DNA from 3 places in the Methylobacterium aquaticum genome. Region 1 is predicted to be linked to each of the others. Evidence: riboswitches for the same ligand, from Rfam matches in the RefSeq annotation. Region 1 holds a riboswitch; each other region holds the start of a gene.
What was found. Region 1 has a riboswitch for cobalamin ahead of F1D61_RS30545 (TonB-dependent receptor). Riboswitches for the same ligand answer to the same signal wherever they lie in the genome.
Positions count from the first base shown of each region.

Region 2: another riboswitch for cobalamin. It lies ahead of F1D61_RS13300 (TonB-dependent siderophore receptor); the one in region 1 lies ahead of F1D61_RS30545 (TonB-dependent receptor).
Region 3: another riboswitch for cobalamin. It lies ahead of F1D61_RS13275 (TonB-dependent receptor); the one in region 1 lies ahead of F1D61_RS30545 (TonB-dependent receptor).

Region 1 is NZ_CP043627.1:6,609,040-6,613,119, forward strand. Features, by position in the region: gene F1D61_RS30545 (TonB-dependent receptor) at 1-1,087, opposite strand, end outside; cobalamin riboswitch at 1,345-1,548, opposite strand; gene F1D61_RS30550 (ABC transporter substrate-binding protein) at 2,052-3,227, shown strand; gene F1D61_RS30555 (ABC transporter ATP-binding protein) at 3,586-4,080, shown strand, end outside.
Region 2 is NZ_CP043627.1:2,912,249-2,916,328, forward strand. Features, by position in the region: gene F1D61_RS13300 (TonB-dependent siderophore receptor) at 1-1,338, opposite strand, end outside; cobalamin riboswitch at 1,446-1,642, opposite strand; gene F1D61_RS13305 (hypothetical protein) at 2,027-2,329, shown strand; gene F1D61_RS13310 (hypothetical protein) at 2,355-2,720, opposite strand; gene F1D61_RS13315 (hypothetical protein) at 2,717-3,907, opposite strand; gene F1D61_RS13320 (hypothetical protein) at 4,030-4,080, opposite strand, start outside.
Region 3 is NZ_CP043627.1:2,902,796-2,906,875, forward strand. Features, by position in the region: gene F1D61_RS13270 (hypothetical protein) at 1-298, opposite strand, end outside; cobalamin riboswitch at 1,699-1,898, shown strand; gene F1D61_RS13275 (TonB-dependent receptor) at 2,105-4,080, shown strand, end outside.

The sequences.
Region 1 (4,080 bases):
CGCGGACCGTCGCGTCGAGGCGGTTGCCGATCTGCTCCTCGTGGTGGAGGATCTCGATGTAGTCGCTGCGCCGGATCAGGCCGGTCGCGGGCTGGTAGGCGTATTGCTCGACGTCGCGCCAATGCCGCTCGGTCGAGAGGCGGTAGGCGGTGTTGCGGATCGTGATGTCCGGGGTGGGGTTCCACTCGGCGCGCAGCTGCGTCCAGTTGTCGAACCAGGCGATCTGCGAATCCTGGATGTTGTAGTTGGTGAAGCGCAGCCGGTCGGGCACCCGGCCGCCGATCAGCGGCGAGCCCCAGTAGCGGGTCGGCTCGTTGTAGCCGAGGTCGTGCGAGAGCGTGACGCTCAGATCGGGCGCCGCCCGCCAGGTCACCGCGGCGGAGAGGGCGAGATTGCGGAAGTCGCCGTCGGGCTTGACCCAGCCGTCGGCCCGGTTGCCGCTGAGGTTGAACCGGTAGGCCAGGTTCTCGCCGACCGGCCCGCCGGTGTCGAGGGCGAGCCGCGCCAGGCCGTCCGAGCCGATCGCCGCCCGCGCCTCGCCGATCGGGGAAAAGACCGGCTTCTTCGGCACCACGTTGATGATGCCGCCGATCGCGCCCTCGCCGTAGAGCACCGAGGCGGGGCCGCGCAGGACCTCGATCCGCTCCGCCGACCAGGTGTCGAACGGGAAGGTGACGGTGCCGACCCCGACATAGAGCCGGGTGCCGTCATAGAGCTGCTGCACCGAGCCCGGCCCGACGAAGCCGCGGCTGGCAAACGACAGGTTGCCGTTGCCCGGCCCGGCGACGCTGGAGATGCCGACGGCGTTCTGGGTCACCGCCTCCTCGACGGTGTTCTGGCCCCGGGCCCGGATGGTCTCGCCGGAGATGACGTCGAGGCTCCCCGGGGTCTCGAACGGGGTGAGGCCGAGGCGGGACCCGGAGCGCGACGGCGTCGCGAGGTTGAGGCCGGGCGCGGCCTCCTCCCGGGTGCGGGCACCCGCGACATCGATGCGCTCGAGGCCGATCTCCTCGGAGGAGGCCGGTGCGGCGGCAAGCAGGATCGTGGTGGCGAGGGCGGTGGAGCGGCGAGCGCGTTGCGCGGGCATGAAGGAGTCCAGGGCAGGCTGTCGTCCCGTCCGTAGCCGTTCCCGCCAAAAATGTAACGTTATAAAGTTACATTTGAACAATCCCGGGCGAGCCGCGGGAGGCGTCGAGCGCATCCGGTCGGCGGGGCGGACGGAGAGGGCGGCGGGCATGGCGGGACGGCGCGAGGCTGTGGCACGTCACCGCGAACGACAGCGGGGCGACGGCTCCTCGCCATTCGCCTCGACACCCATCAGGACACCCCGCCCGACGTGCTCGCGTGTGACCACGGCTGACGGCAGGTCTCCTGGCTTACGGGTCAACGCCTGCCATCGTCTTCCCAGGGACCTTTGAGGGTCCCCAGTGACATGAGTGATGGAAGGCTCGCCGCTTACAGTTGCGGGGGCAGCCGCGGCCTCGGGCTCGTCGCCCTCACCGCGTTCCCTTTTGATCCCCGAGGGGAACCGTCGGGCGCAAGCTTAGCCGTTCGGTTACCGAGGAGCAATGGTGTTCGGGAGGTTGCCCGCGGGTGCGATGCGGATTTCGCCTGATCTGTTCCGAGACCAGTCGGGCGCGGGATCCCCTCTCCCGTGTGGGAGAGGGGTAGGGGTGAGGGTGGCGCGTTTCCGTGTAAAGCTCAGGCCATCGTGCGGGCGGCTCAATCGCTCAGTTCTTTTCTGAACCGTCGCCACCCTCACCCCCGGCCCCTCTCCCACACGGGAGAGGGGAGCGCGTCTTACCTTTCTTCAACGGATCAAGCGGAAATCGTTCACTTTTCTGCAGTCTGCCAGAAGCGCCGTTCGCGTCGTCGCGATCCGGACCAGCATGTCTCGTCTGGCAGGCCCGCACCGTGGCATGCACCCCGCCGCCTGTCCCACCCGCAGACTTGACGCCCTAAAATATTAGTGCACCAATGGACGAAAGTACGGAGCGATCCGTACCCGATCAAGGGCCGGCAGAGCCCGCGCGCAGCAAGACGGGGGAAACATGACGATCACACGCCGCAAGGCGGTCGCGGGGCTCGTGGCCGGGGCGGGGCTCGTCCTCGGCGGTCGCGCCCGGGCCGATCTGGCCCTGCCGAAATCGCCCGTGGTCGTCACGGTGGTCGACGTGGCGGGCAACCTGGCGCTGACCCAGAAGGCGATCGAGGCCTATCGCCGGGCAAAGCCCGGCATCGTCTCGCGCTTCGCCTTCACCAAGGCGCCGGCGCCGGAACTGCCCTCGAAGCTCAAGGCGCAGCAGGCCGCCGGCCGGGTCGACATCGACCTCGTGCTCACCGGGACCGACGGCATCGCCGCCGGCATCGAGCAGAAGCTGTGGGTCGATCTCAAGCCCTATGCCGGCCAGCTGCCGAAGCCCGCCGACATCTACCAGCCCGCCGCGCTCCGGCTGAACGGCCTGGCGCAGGGCCAGGGCCTGTGCGTCGCCTGGTATCCCTCGGGCCCGCTGATCGAGTACATGCCCGAGCGGGTGAAGACGGTGCCGACGACGGCGGACGAGCTTCTGGCCTGGGCGCGCCAGAACAAGGGCAAGTTCATGTATGCCCGGCCGGCCAATTCCGGTCCCGGCCGCACCTGGATCATGGGCCTGCCCTACATCCTCGGCGACGCGAACCCGACCGACCCGGACAAGGGCTGGGACAAGACCTGGGAGTACCTGAAGGCGATCGGCGAGACGGTCGACTACTACCCGGGCGGCACCTCGCAGACGATGAAGGAGCTCGGCGAGGGCAGCCGCGACATCGTGGTCTCGACCACCGGCTGGGACATCAATCCCCGGGTGCTCGGCGTGGTGCCGGCCGAGGCCAAGGTCGGGGCGCTCAAGAATTTCAGGTGGGTGGCGGACGCCCATTACATGGCGGTGCCGAAGGGCGTGCCCGAGGAGAAGCTGGCGGTCATCCTCGACCTGATGGCCTTCCTGCTCCAGCCGGCGCAGCAGGCCTATACCTACGACGAGGGCTACTTCTATCCCGGCCCGGCCGTGAAGGGCGTCACCCTCGACATGGCGCCGCCGGAGAGCCGCGCGGCGCTCAAGGAATTCGGTCGGCCGGAATACGACAAGATGATCGCCGACCACCCGATCGAGATGCCCCTCGACGCCGACAAGATGGTGGTGGCCTTCCGCCGCTGGGACGAGCAGGTCGGTTCCGGCAAGAAGCGGTGAGCCGCGTCCGATACACGACGGCGTCCGGCCCTATCCCACCCGCAACCTCATCCTCAGGTGTCGGTCCATCGGAGATCGACTGACCTCGAAGGAGGGCTCCAGAAGTCTCCGAGCCAACTGGAGCCCTCCTTCGAGGCCTCCGCTCTGCTCCGGCACCTCAGGATGAGGTCGCGGGTGGGATAAGGCCGGTGCCGCACATGAACCGTCCCGTCTTGTACAGTGGCGTTACAACTGGTCGCTACTCTATATCTTTTATTTTGCTGCATTTTCTATGACGAGCCAGTCTCCGCTTCGTCGGGAAATGCTCTAACGCCGCAACGGTCGCCCGGAAGAGGCGATACGGCAGGAGAGGACACCGATGGCACGCCATCACGAGGCGCCGCAGGACCTGTCATTGAGCGGCCTGAGCCGCCGGTTCGGCGCGATGACCGCGCTGGACGGGCTCGACCTCACGATCCGGGGCGGCGAGTTCATCGCGCTGCTCGGGCCGTCGGGCTGCGGCAAGTCGACGGCGCTCAACTGCATCGCCGGGCTGCTGCCGCTCACCGGCGGGTCGATCCATCTCGGCGAGCGCCGGATCGACCGGCTGAAGCCCGAGGAGCGCGGCTTCGGCATGGTGTTCCAGAGCTACGCGCTCTTCCCGCACATGAATGTGGCGAAGAATGTCGGCTTCGGCCTCGCCATGCGGGGCATCAAGGGCGAGGCGGCCGCACGCCGGGTCGACGATGCGCTGGCGCTGGTGCGGCTGCAGTCGCAGGCCGCCAAGCTGCCGGGCCAGATGTCCGGCGGCCAGCAGCAGCGCGTCGCCATCGCCCGGGCGATCGTGATCGAGCCGCCGGTGGTGCTGATGGAC
Region 2 (4,080 bases), 3.3 Mb from region 1:
CCACTCCGGGCTCAGGGCGATCTGGTCCTGCGCGTAGACGGCGGTGTTGCCGACGTTCTCGCTGGCGCTGTAGCGGCGCGTGAAGGGCGGCTTGGGCTGGCCGTACACCGGGTTGAACAGGTCGAGCGCGAACGGGTCGATGCGCGGCGTTGAGCGCAGCAGGTTCTCGGTGCTGTTGTAGCGCTCGTGCTCCAGGCCGAGCAGCAGGGTGTGGGCGAACGGCCCGGTGTCGAAGCGCCCGACGAGTTCGGCTTGGCCGATGGCCACACCCCAGGTGAAGTCGTGGCGGCGGAACTCGCGGAGCAGGGTTCGCCCATCATCGAGCAGCCCGGTAGCGCCCGTCTGGAGACCAGTCAGGCTGCCGGTGTTGAAGTGGCCCGCGACCCGCAGGTTCCAGTCGGGGCTGAAGGCGTGCTCCAGCCGCACCTGCACGATCCCGCTCTCCGACACCGAGTTGTCACCCGGTTCGCCGAAGAACCGCGAGCGCGGGACGAGGCCGAGGCGGTCGTTCACCGCGACGGTGCCGCGGTCGAAGGTCTGGCGGTTACGCAGGTACTGCGTCTCGACGGTGAGCTTGGTGTCGGGGCTGATCTGCCAACTCACCACGGGCGCCGCCAGCACGCGGTCACCGTCGACGTAATCGCGAAAGCTGTCCTGGCGGGCGAGCGCGCCGTTGAAGCGGTAGAGGACAGTGCCGTCCTCGTTCAGGGGTCCGCCCGCATCGACGGTGGTGCGCGCCGTGCCGAAGCTGCCGAACAGGGTGCCCATCTCGACGAAGGGCAACGCCACGGGCTGCTTGGTAAGGATATTGACGGTGCCGCCCGGGTCGCTGCGCCCGTAGAGCGCCCCGCTCGGACCCTTCAGCACCTCGATCGACTGGACGTTCTGGGTATCGGGCGCGCCGTTGTAGCCGCGGGCGATGTTGAAGCCGTTCTGGAAGATGTCCTGGGTGGCGAAGCCCCGCACGGAGTAGAGGGCAAGGTTCTGGGCGCCGAAGTCGTTCTGCTTGCCGACCCCCGGGACGTAGTCGAGAGCGCGCTCCACGCGGGTAGCGGCGGTGTCGCGCAGCACCTCCCGGGGCACGACGTCGACCTGCTGGGGCAGGTCGCGCCGCGGCGTGATGGTCTTCGTGCCGCTGTAGAGTTCCTCGACGCGATAGCTGGGCGTCGCCGTGAAGGTGCCTTCGACCGAGATCGGGTCGAGCGGGATGGTGGCGTCAGCCGCCGCGGCGGGACTTGCGGGCTGGGCGTAGCTCGGGATGACGGTGATCACGGGCGTGATCGCGCAGGCGGCGACAGCGCAGCGCCGCAGCGACGAATGGAGACGGGGCGGGTTCACGGAGCCTCGGTGGACGGCAGTGGCACGTCACCGCGAACGAGGTCTCAGGCGGAGGCAGGCGCATCCGCTTCGACACCCATCAGGAAATCCCGCCCGACGTGTTTCGCGTGTGACCACGGCTGACGGCAGGTCTCCTGGCTCGCGGGTCAGCGCCTGCCACCGTCTTCCCGGGTGAGGCACCCAGTGACTTCGGTGGTGGAAGGCTCGCCGCTCACAGTTGCGGGTACAGCCGCGGCATCGGGCTCTCCGCCCTCACCGTGTTCCCTTTTGATCCTCCGGGGAGGAACCGTCCTGTCCAGGGAAGCCGATCAACCGGCGCGTCGTCAATGTCGCGATTCGCTTTACAGGGCATGTGTGTTCGGAGGGTGACAGCAACTACTCCCACTCAAACGCAGGTGATCAAGGTCGGCGCCCTCTTCGTGATCTTCCTGAAAAGATCAGCGTCACCCTGGACGGCGAAGTCGAACGCGATCGTTCCAGTCTCCATGTAGACCCTGTATCGCCAGTCGTTGTCGATGAAATGCACACACCACTCGCGCGTCCGATCAAGGAGTATCTGGTCGCTTGGGCCCGTAAACGTGAAACTACCGATGGCGGTATCGGCAACAGAGTTCATGCTGAAATTTGGCTTCATGATCAACCTAAATAACTTGACAGATATATTTATCCCACTTGCTCAATCCCGGCTATGCTCTACGGACACCAAATCATCGCGACCGCCAACGCCGTGATCGCCCTCGGCCTGACCCACTCGCATCAGTCGTTCTCTCTGAACTTCTGCGCGAGGGATCGCAGCTACCTTCGCGACTTCAAACGGCGCGGCGGTGCGACGGCGCGTGTCTCACCCCAAACGATGCTGGCTGTCAGATCACGGTTGGCCGAGGCGGCTTCCCTTCGCCCAGATCTCGCCTCCGAGATCGAGAAGATCGACGTGGCGATCGTCAGGGATATGCGTGTGGCCAATCTCCTGGGTCGTCGCTCGTACCGTTGATCCGACTTGCGGCTTGGTCGAAAACTTAGGTGTCCTTCGGCTCCTTCTTGAAAGTCACGATCCTCAGTGGCGGGCGTGATCTTTGAGCAGCCTCGGCGGCGTCCTCGAATTCGGCAAGCCGCTTTTCTAGGTGGGAGGCGTATGCACGTTCGTGCTCCAGATCAGTGACAAGAGAGGCGATCGTCGCCTCCGCTTCAAGGACCTCGACGCGTAGCGCTTCCAGTTCTATCTGTGTGCTGGCGCGTGCTCGAAGAACATCCACCAGACCCCGAAGAACTTCGAGGTTGTGCCGCATGACCGTCGTATGGTCTTCTGGACGCTGAAGCCTTGTTCGAACAACTTCCGCTCTCTCAAAGACCTTCAAGCCGAACGGCGGCCATGCCTTCATCATGCAAACTCGGCTGCCGATGCCGCCACTCCAAATTCCCGAACAAGGCTGTCGAGTTCTTCCTCGATCTCTGCGAGACTGAGTGGCTCCGGGGTGTCAAATTCATTGACGTCCGCGATATTCCAATCGTAGATGTCAAGCAGCTTGGCTGCCGCATTTACGCCAGCGATGCCGTTCGCGGGGCGGTCGTAGATTGCGATACCGTGGGCCGCGAGTTTGCTACGAGCAGCCGCAGCAAGATCTCGGGGAACTCGCCCATTGCCGCGTTGATGGAGCATGTGAAGGACCCAGCATCGAGAGGTTCGTCTCAGTTCGGCAATCAGACCGCGGCTGCGGCCAGTTTTGACCTCAACATACAGATTGCGCCCTACCAGCACGTCAGGGATTTTAGTCGAGAGGCAGTTATCGTAGCGGCGCCCGGCGTCGAGTAGCGCAGCCCCCGTGTTCAACACCACCAGGGACGGGTCGGCAAGTTCGAGTAGAAATGGCAATTGGTCAAACCGTTTCGCCCACCGCCGCACTAATGCTTCGACGATCTTCTGCTCGGGGAAGGACGAAACTGACTGCCAGATCGCCTCGTTGGTGGCGGCTGAGCAGTGGGCGCGAATGTAAGCAAAGGCGTCGCTGAGGTCGCGAGCCTCCTCGACCGTCTCGATCTTCATCACGAAGCGGGGATGCAGGAGGACGGGGTCGATGACCATCACGATCGCGATCTGCATCGGCGAGATGGTGCCCGGCAACTGCCGTAGAACGCGAACTCGGGCGCGGTCGGCGGGAATGCGAGACGCGAAGAGTTGGTAAAGCTCTCGATACAGAGCGGGGTTGGGTAGCGGACCGGGGCCGAGGCGCTTGAGAGTGCCGAGGAAGGCGTTCGGGACGACCTTGAAGATGGCCTCGACGATCTCGCGAGGCTTGAAGACCGCAAGGGCCCTGCCGATCACCGCCTGATCGGAGTCGGCGTTCCTGATGGCGGACGATACCTCGGCACTGCCAAGGCGGTTTGCGAGTGCCGCGGCACCCCCGGTCGCAATCTCCGCATACGCCAGGAACCTCGTCTGGCGGGCCAGATCGGATCCGTGAAGAGCCAGCCCAAGGTGTCCAGGATACACCGCGTCAAGTTCCACGGCGATTTGAAGGTAGGTCTCGCCAAAGGGGCGAGGCCCAAACTTACGTGCGCCTGTCGGGTTCAAGCGTAGCTCCGTGGATGTTCCGCTTGAACCAGCGTGATACAATTCCAAATTTCCGCAACGATTTCCGAGCGCGTAGAAACTACATAGCACCCGCTCGGTCTGGGTCCCGCGACGGCATGAAGCTATCGGGCGATAGGCTTCGACAAGCTCCAGTCGATAGCCAGCTTGCGGGC
Region 3 (4,080 bases), 3.3 Mb from region 1:
GCATCATGGACGCAGCCACCTCAAACCACGCCGTATGGTGGGGTTTGGCGAAGCCGATGTAGCTCCCGCCCACGGAGGTATAAAGCAAGCCCCACCCAGGACAGTGCTCATCAAGCCAGTCTCTGGCGCATGGCATGATCTTGAACGGGGGAATGACCCAGTTTGCACTGACCGAGCAATAATGTTCGGCATTAAGCCGCTGGGAGCGCGGGTAATTCTTCCTGAAGGCAGCGGCCTTGATAGCAGCGCACTGCCTCTCAGTGCGGGACGAGCCCTTCGGGATGCGGGGAGCCATCATCGCGATGCCTCGGGAAGATTCAGCCATTCGCTCGACGTCGAACAGGCATTCACGCAATCATTGTAGTAACACATACTGAAAAATGGTCCGTGTAGGTGACCATCTCTTTTTAGCAGGCCGCTACAGCGAATCGAAAACTTAAATTGCTTGATGGAGGTTTGTTTTAATTTGACATTAAGAAAAAATTGCGTTGCTCATGGCGTGCATGGCTGCAATAATAAATAAATTGTCACAACGAATATTTTCGTTTATTGTCGTTCAAGATACTGCTCAGGGTGATCGCAAGATCCTGATGGCTGACCCGGCCAAAACACTATCCCGGAGATTGAGGTGCTTGGACGCGTGAAGGCGTCGGCCGTAGACGGGACGGATGAGGTGAGAGCAACCGATCGGGCGGACGGTCCCTTGAAGTAGGGCAACGGCACGGCTCCCGGACCGACAGCGATCGGTGAAAGGCACGTAAATGATGATCCAGGCCGTTGTAGAATTTCGGCTGGATCACGTGGAGGTCGAGTTCGTCAATTCGCTCGATCCCACGAATGCCCCGAAAGGGGCGACCGTCATGGCATTCAAGCACCAGCATTGGGCAAGACCCGGTTGAGAAAGGGCTCCGACACTTCGTCGTCGAGCACTCACCCGGACCATCCCGACCAAGCACTTTACGAGGGTGCGCCAGAGATAGGGCTGCAATGCAGGTACAGGGTGACCGCCTGCCTCGGAGAGATCCGAGTAAGTAGCTGATTGACCGTTTCCGACTCAGTGCGAACGAAATTACATCTCCTCTTCCACAGCGCTTATTCGTTGAGCGTTGTGGAGGGGGAGAAAAGCGTAGGATCTAGTGCGAGACGAAGGAGATCGATCCAGAAGTTCTTCGAGAGCGGGTTGGAGGCGAAGTAGTTCCCCTCCCATGCGCGCCTGAAGTCCTCGGCGGAGGCGCGTAAGCGCAGTAGCCGAGGGCGAGGACGCCCGGTGAGGTCGAAGCCGAAGGCGTAGATCTCGCCGCAACGAGTTTTAGGAACAAAAACTTGAATTCGACGAACTCGTGCGATAGTTATTCCGACATCGGACCCGTAGAAAACAACACCGATTTTCTGCTAAGTACAACGAGTGCATGGAGGTGAGCAGGACTTCTGGCTTTCCATGAAGGCACATGGGAAGAACTCGTCGAGTTGGTAGCCCGGCAAAGCCTTTTTGGGTGCCGGAACGGCGGTCGTGCAACTGGAACAGCAGCGCTCAACCCCCTCAGTCGTACTCGCGCTCGGGTTCGGAGCCGCACACGGCTCATGATTACCTGCGCCCGTACAATCTCCCCCGGTGCTATCGAGCACGACCGCTGTGTCGCGGCCAGGGCACGGCTAACGGGATTGTTGGCCATCGCGTTGACGCCGAACACAATCCTCGCCAAGGGTTGTTTTGACGGTTCCCCTCGGGGATCAAAAGGGAACGCGGTGAGGCGCGCGAGCGCCAAGACCCCGGCTGCCCCCGCAACTGTGAACGGTGAGTCTTCCGCCACCAAGTCACTGGATGGAACCCATCCGGGAAGACGGCATGAAGGCAGCGACCCGTGAGCCAGGAGACCTGCCGTCAGTCGTGGTCACGCGCGAAGCGCGTCGGGCGGGGTGTCCTGGCGGGTGTCGATACGGGTCATCGGGATCCGGGCGGCCTTGTTCGCGGTGACGTGCCACTGCCGTTACCCAGGTCCCGCCCGTGCCTACTTCCCGCCTGTCGATAGCTCCATCGGTTTTTACGTGCGCCGCGGCGCTCCTGTTGGCTCCTCCCGCTGTCGCTCAGGAGGCGGCAGGCGAGATCCGCCTCGACGAGATCGAAGTCGCTGCGCCGCGGCCCGCGTCGTCCAGCGCTGCCGCCAGCGCCGGGTACGTCGGAGGCATCAGTGGGATCGGCGGCGGCCTTCGCCCTGTCGATGCTGCCAGCGCCGGGATCATCTCGGGCGCCCAGATCAACAGCCGCCCCGTCACCCGCCCGGGCGAGGTGCTGGAGGAAGTGCCGGGCCTGATCGTCACCCAGCATTCCGGCGAGGGCAAAGCCAACCAGTTCTTCCTCCGCGGCTTCAACCTCGACCACGGCACCGACATCGCCATCCACGTCGACGGCATGCCGGTGAACATGCGCACCCACGCCCACGGCCAGGGCTACGCCGACCTCAACTTCCTGATCCCCGAACTGGTCGGCGCGGTCGAATTCCACAAGGGACCGTACTTCGTCCGCGACGGCGACTTCGCCTCCGCGGGCTCGGTGCGGATCGACTACCTCGACAAGCTCGACCGGAACCTCGCCCTCACTACCCTCGGCAGCTTCGGCTTCAAGCGCGGGCTCTCGTCGGCCTCGGTGCCGCTCGGCGCGGGCAACCTCTTGGTGGCGGGCGAGGCGCAGACCTACGACGGGCCGTGGGTCGTGCCCGACGCCCTGCGCAAGCTCAACGGCGTCGCCCGCTACAGCCAGGGCACCGCGACGGACGGCTTCGCCGTCACCGGCATGGCGTATTGGGCCAAGTGGAACGCCACGAACCAGATCCCGGAGCGGGCGGTGGCGGAGGGGTTCATCGGCCGCTACGGCACCCTCGACCCGACCGATGGCGGCGACACCGGGCGCTTCTCGCTCTCCGGACGCTGGAGCCAGTCGGACGCGGGCGGCATCACGCGGGCCTCGGCCTACGTGATCCGCTACCAGATGAACCTCTGGAACAACTTCACCTACTTCCTCAACGACCCCATCAACGGCGACCAGTTCCGCCAGCGCGACGCCCGGGTGCTCGGTGGCGGCGAGATCAGCCGCGTCTTCCAGGGCGACCTGTTCGGGTTGCCGATGGAGAACGAGATCGGCGTGCAGACCCGCACCGACGACATCCGGGTCGGCCTGTTCAACACGACGGCGCGGCAGTACCGCTCGACCGTGCTCGACGATCGGGTGTTAGAGGCGAGCGCGGCCTTCTACTACGAGAACCGGGTGCGCTGGACCGACTGGCTGCGCACCAGCGTCGGCTTCCGGGCGGACGGCTACTATGCCGACGTCCGCTCCGACACGCCCGCGAACTCGGGCCGCGCCCGCGACAGCATCGTCAACCCGAAGCTCGGGGCGGTGTTCGGGCCGTGGGCGGATACCGAGATCTACCTGAACTACGGCGGCGGCTTCCACTCGAACGACGCCCGCGGCATCACCGCGACGGTCGATCCGGCGAGCCCTCTGTTCAACATCAGCCGCTCGCCCTTCCTGGTGCCCTCGACGGGCTACGAGGTCGGGATCCGCAACCGCTCGATCGCCGGGTTGGAGACCAGCCTCGCCCTGTTCCGACTCGACTTCGCCTCCGAGAACCTCTTCCAGGGCGACACCGGCACTACCGAGCCGAGCCGCCCGACGCGGCGCTTCGGCATCGAATGGAGCAACCACTACGCGATCACGCCCTGGCTGCGGCTGGAGGGCGATCTGACGATCACCAACGCGCGCTTCTCCGACCGCGATCCTGTCGGCCAGCGCGTGCCGGAGGCGCCGACCACCATCGCGTCGGCGGGCGTCACCTTCGGCGAAGGCCAGGGCTGGTTCGGCAGCTTGCGCTTCCGGTACTTCGGCCCCCGGCCGTTGATCGAGGACAACTCGGTGCGCTCGAAGCCGACCGCGCTGCTCAACGGTAGGATCGGCTACACCTTCGACAATGGCGTGAGCCTCGCCCTCGACGTGCTCAACCTGACGAACGCCAAGGCCGACCAGATCACCTACTACTACGAGTCCCGCCTGCCCGGAGAGGCCGCAGCCGTCGCCGATCGGCA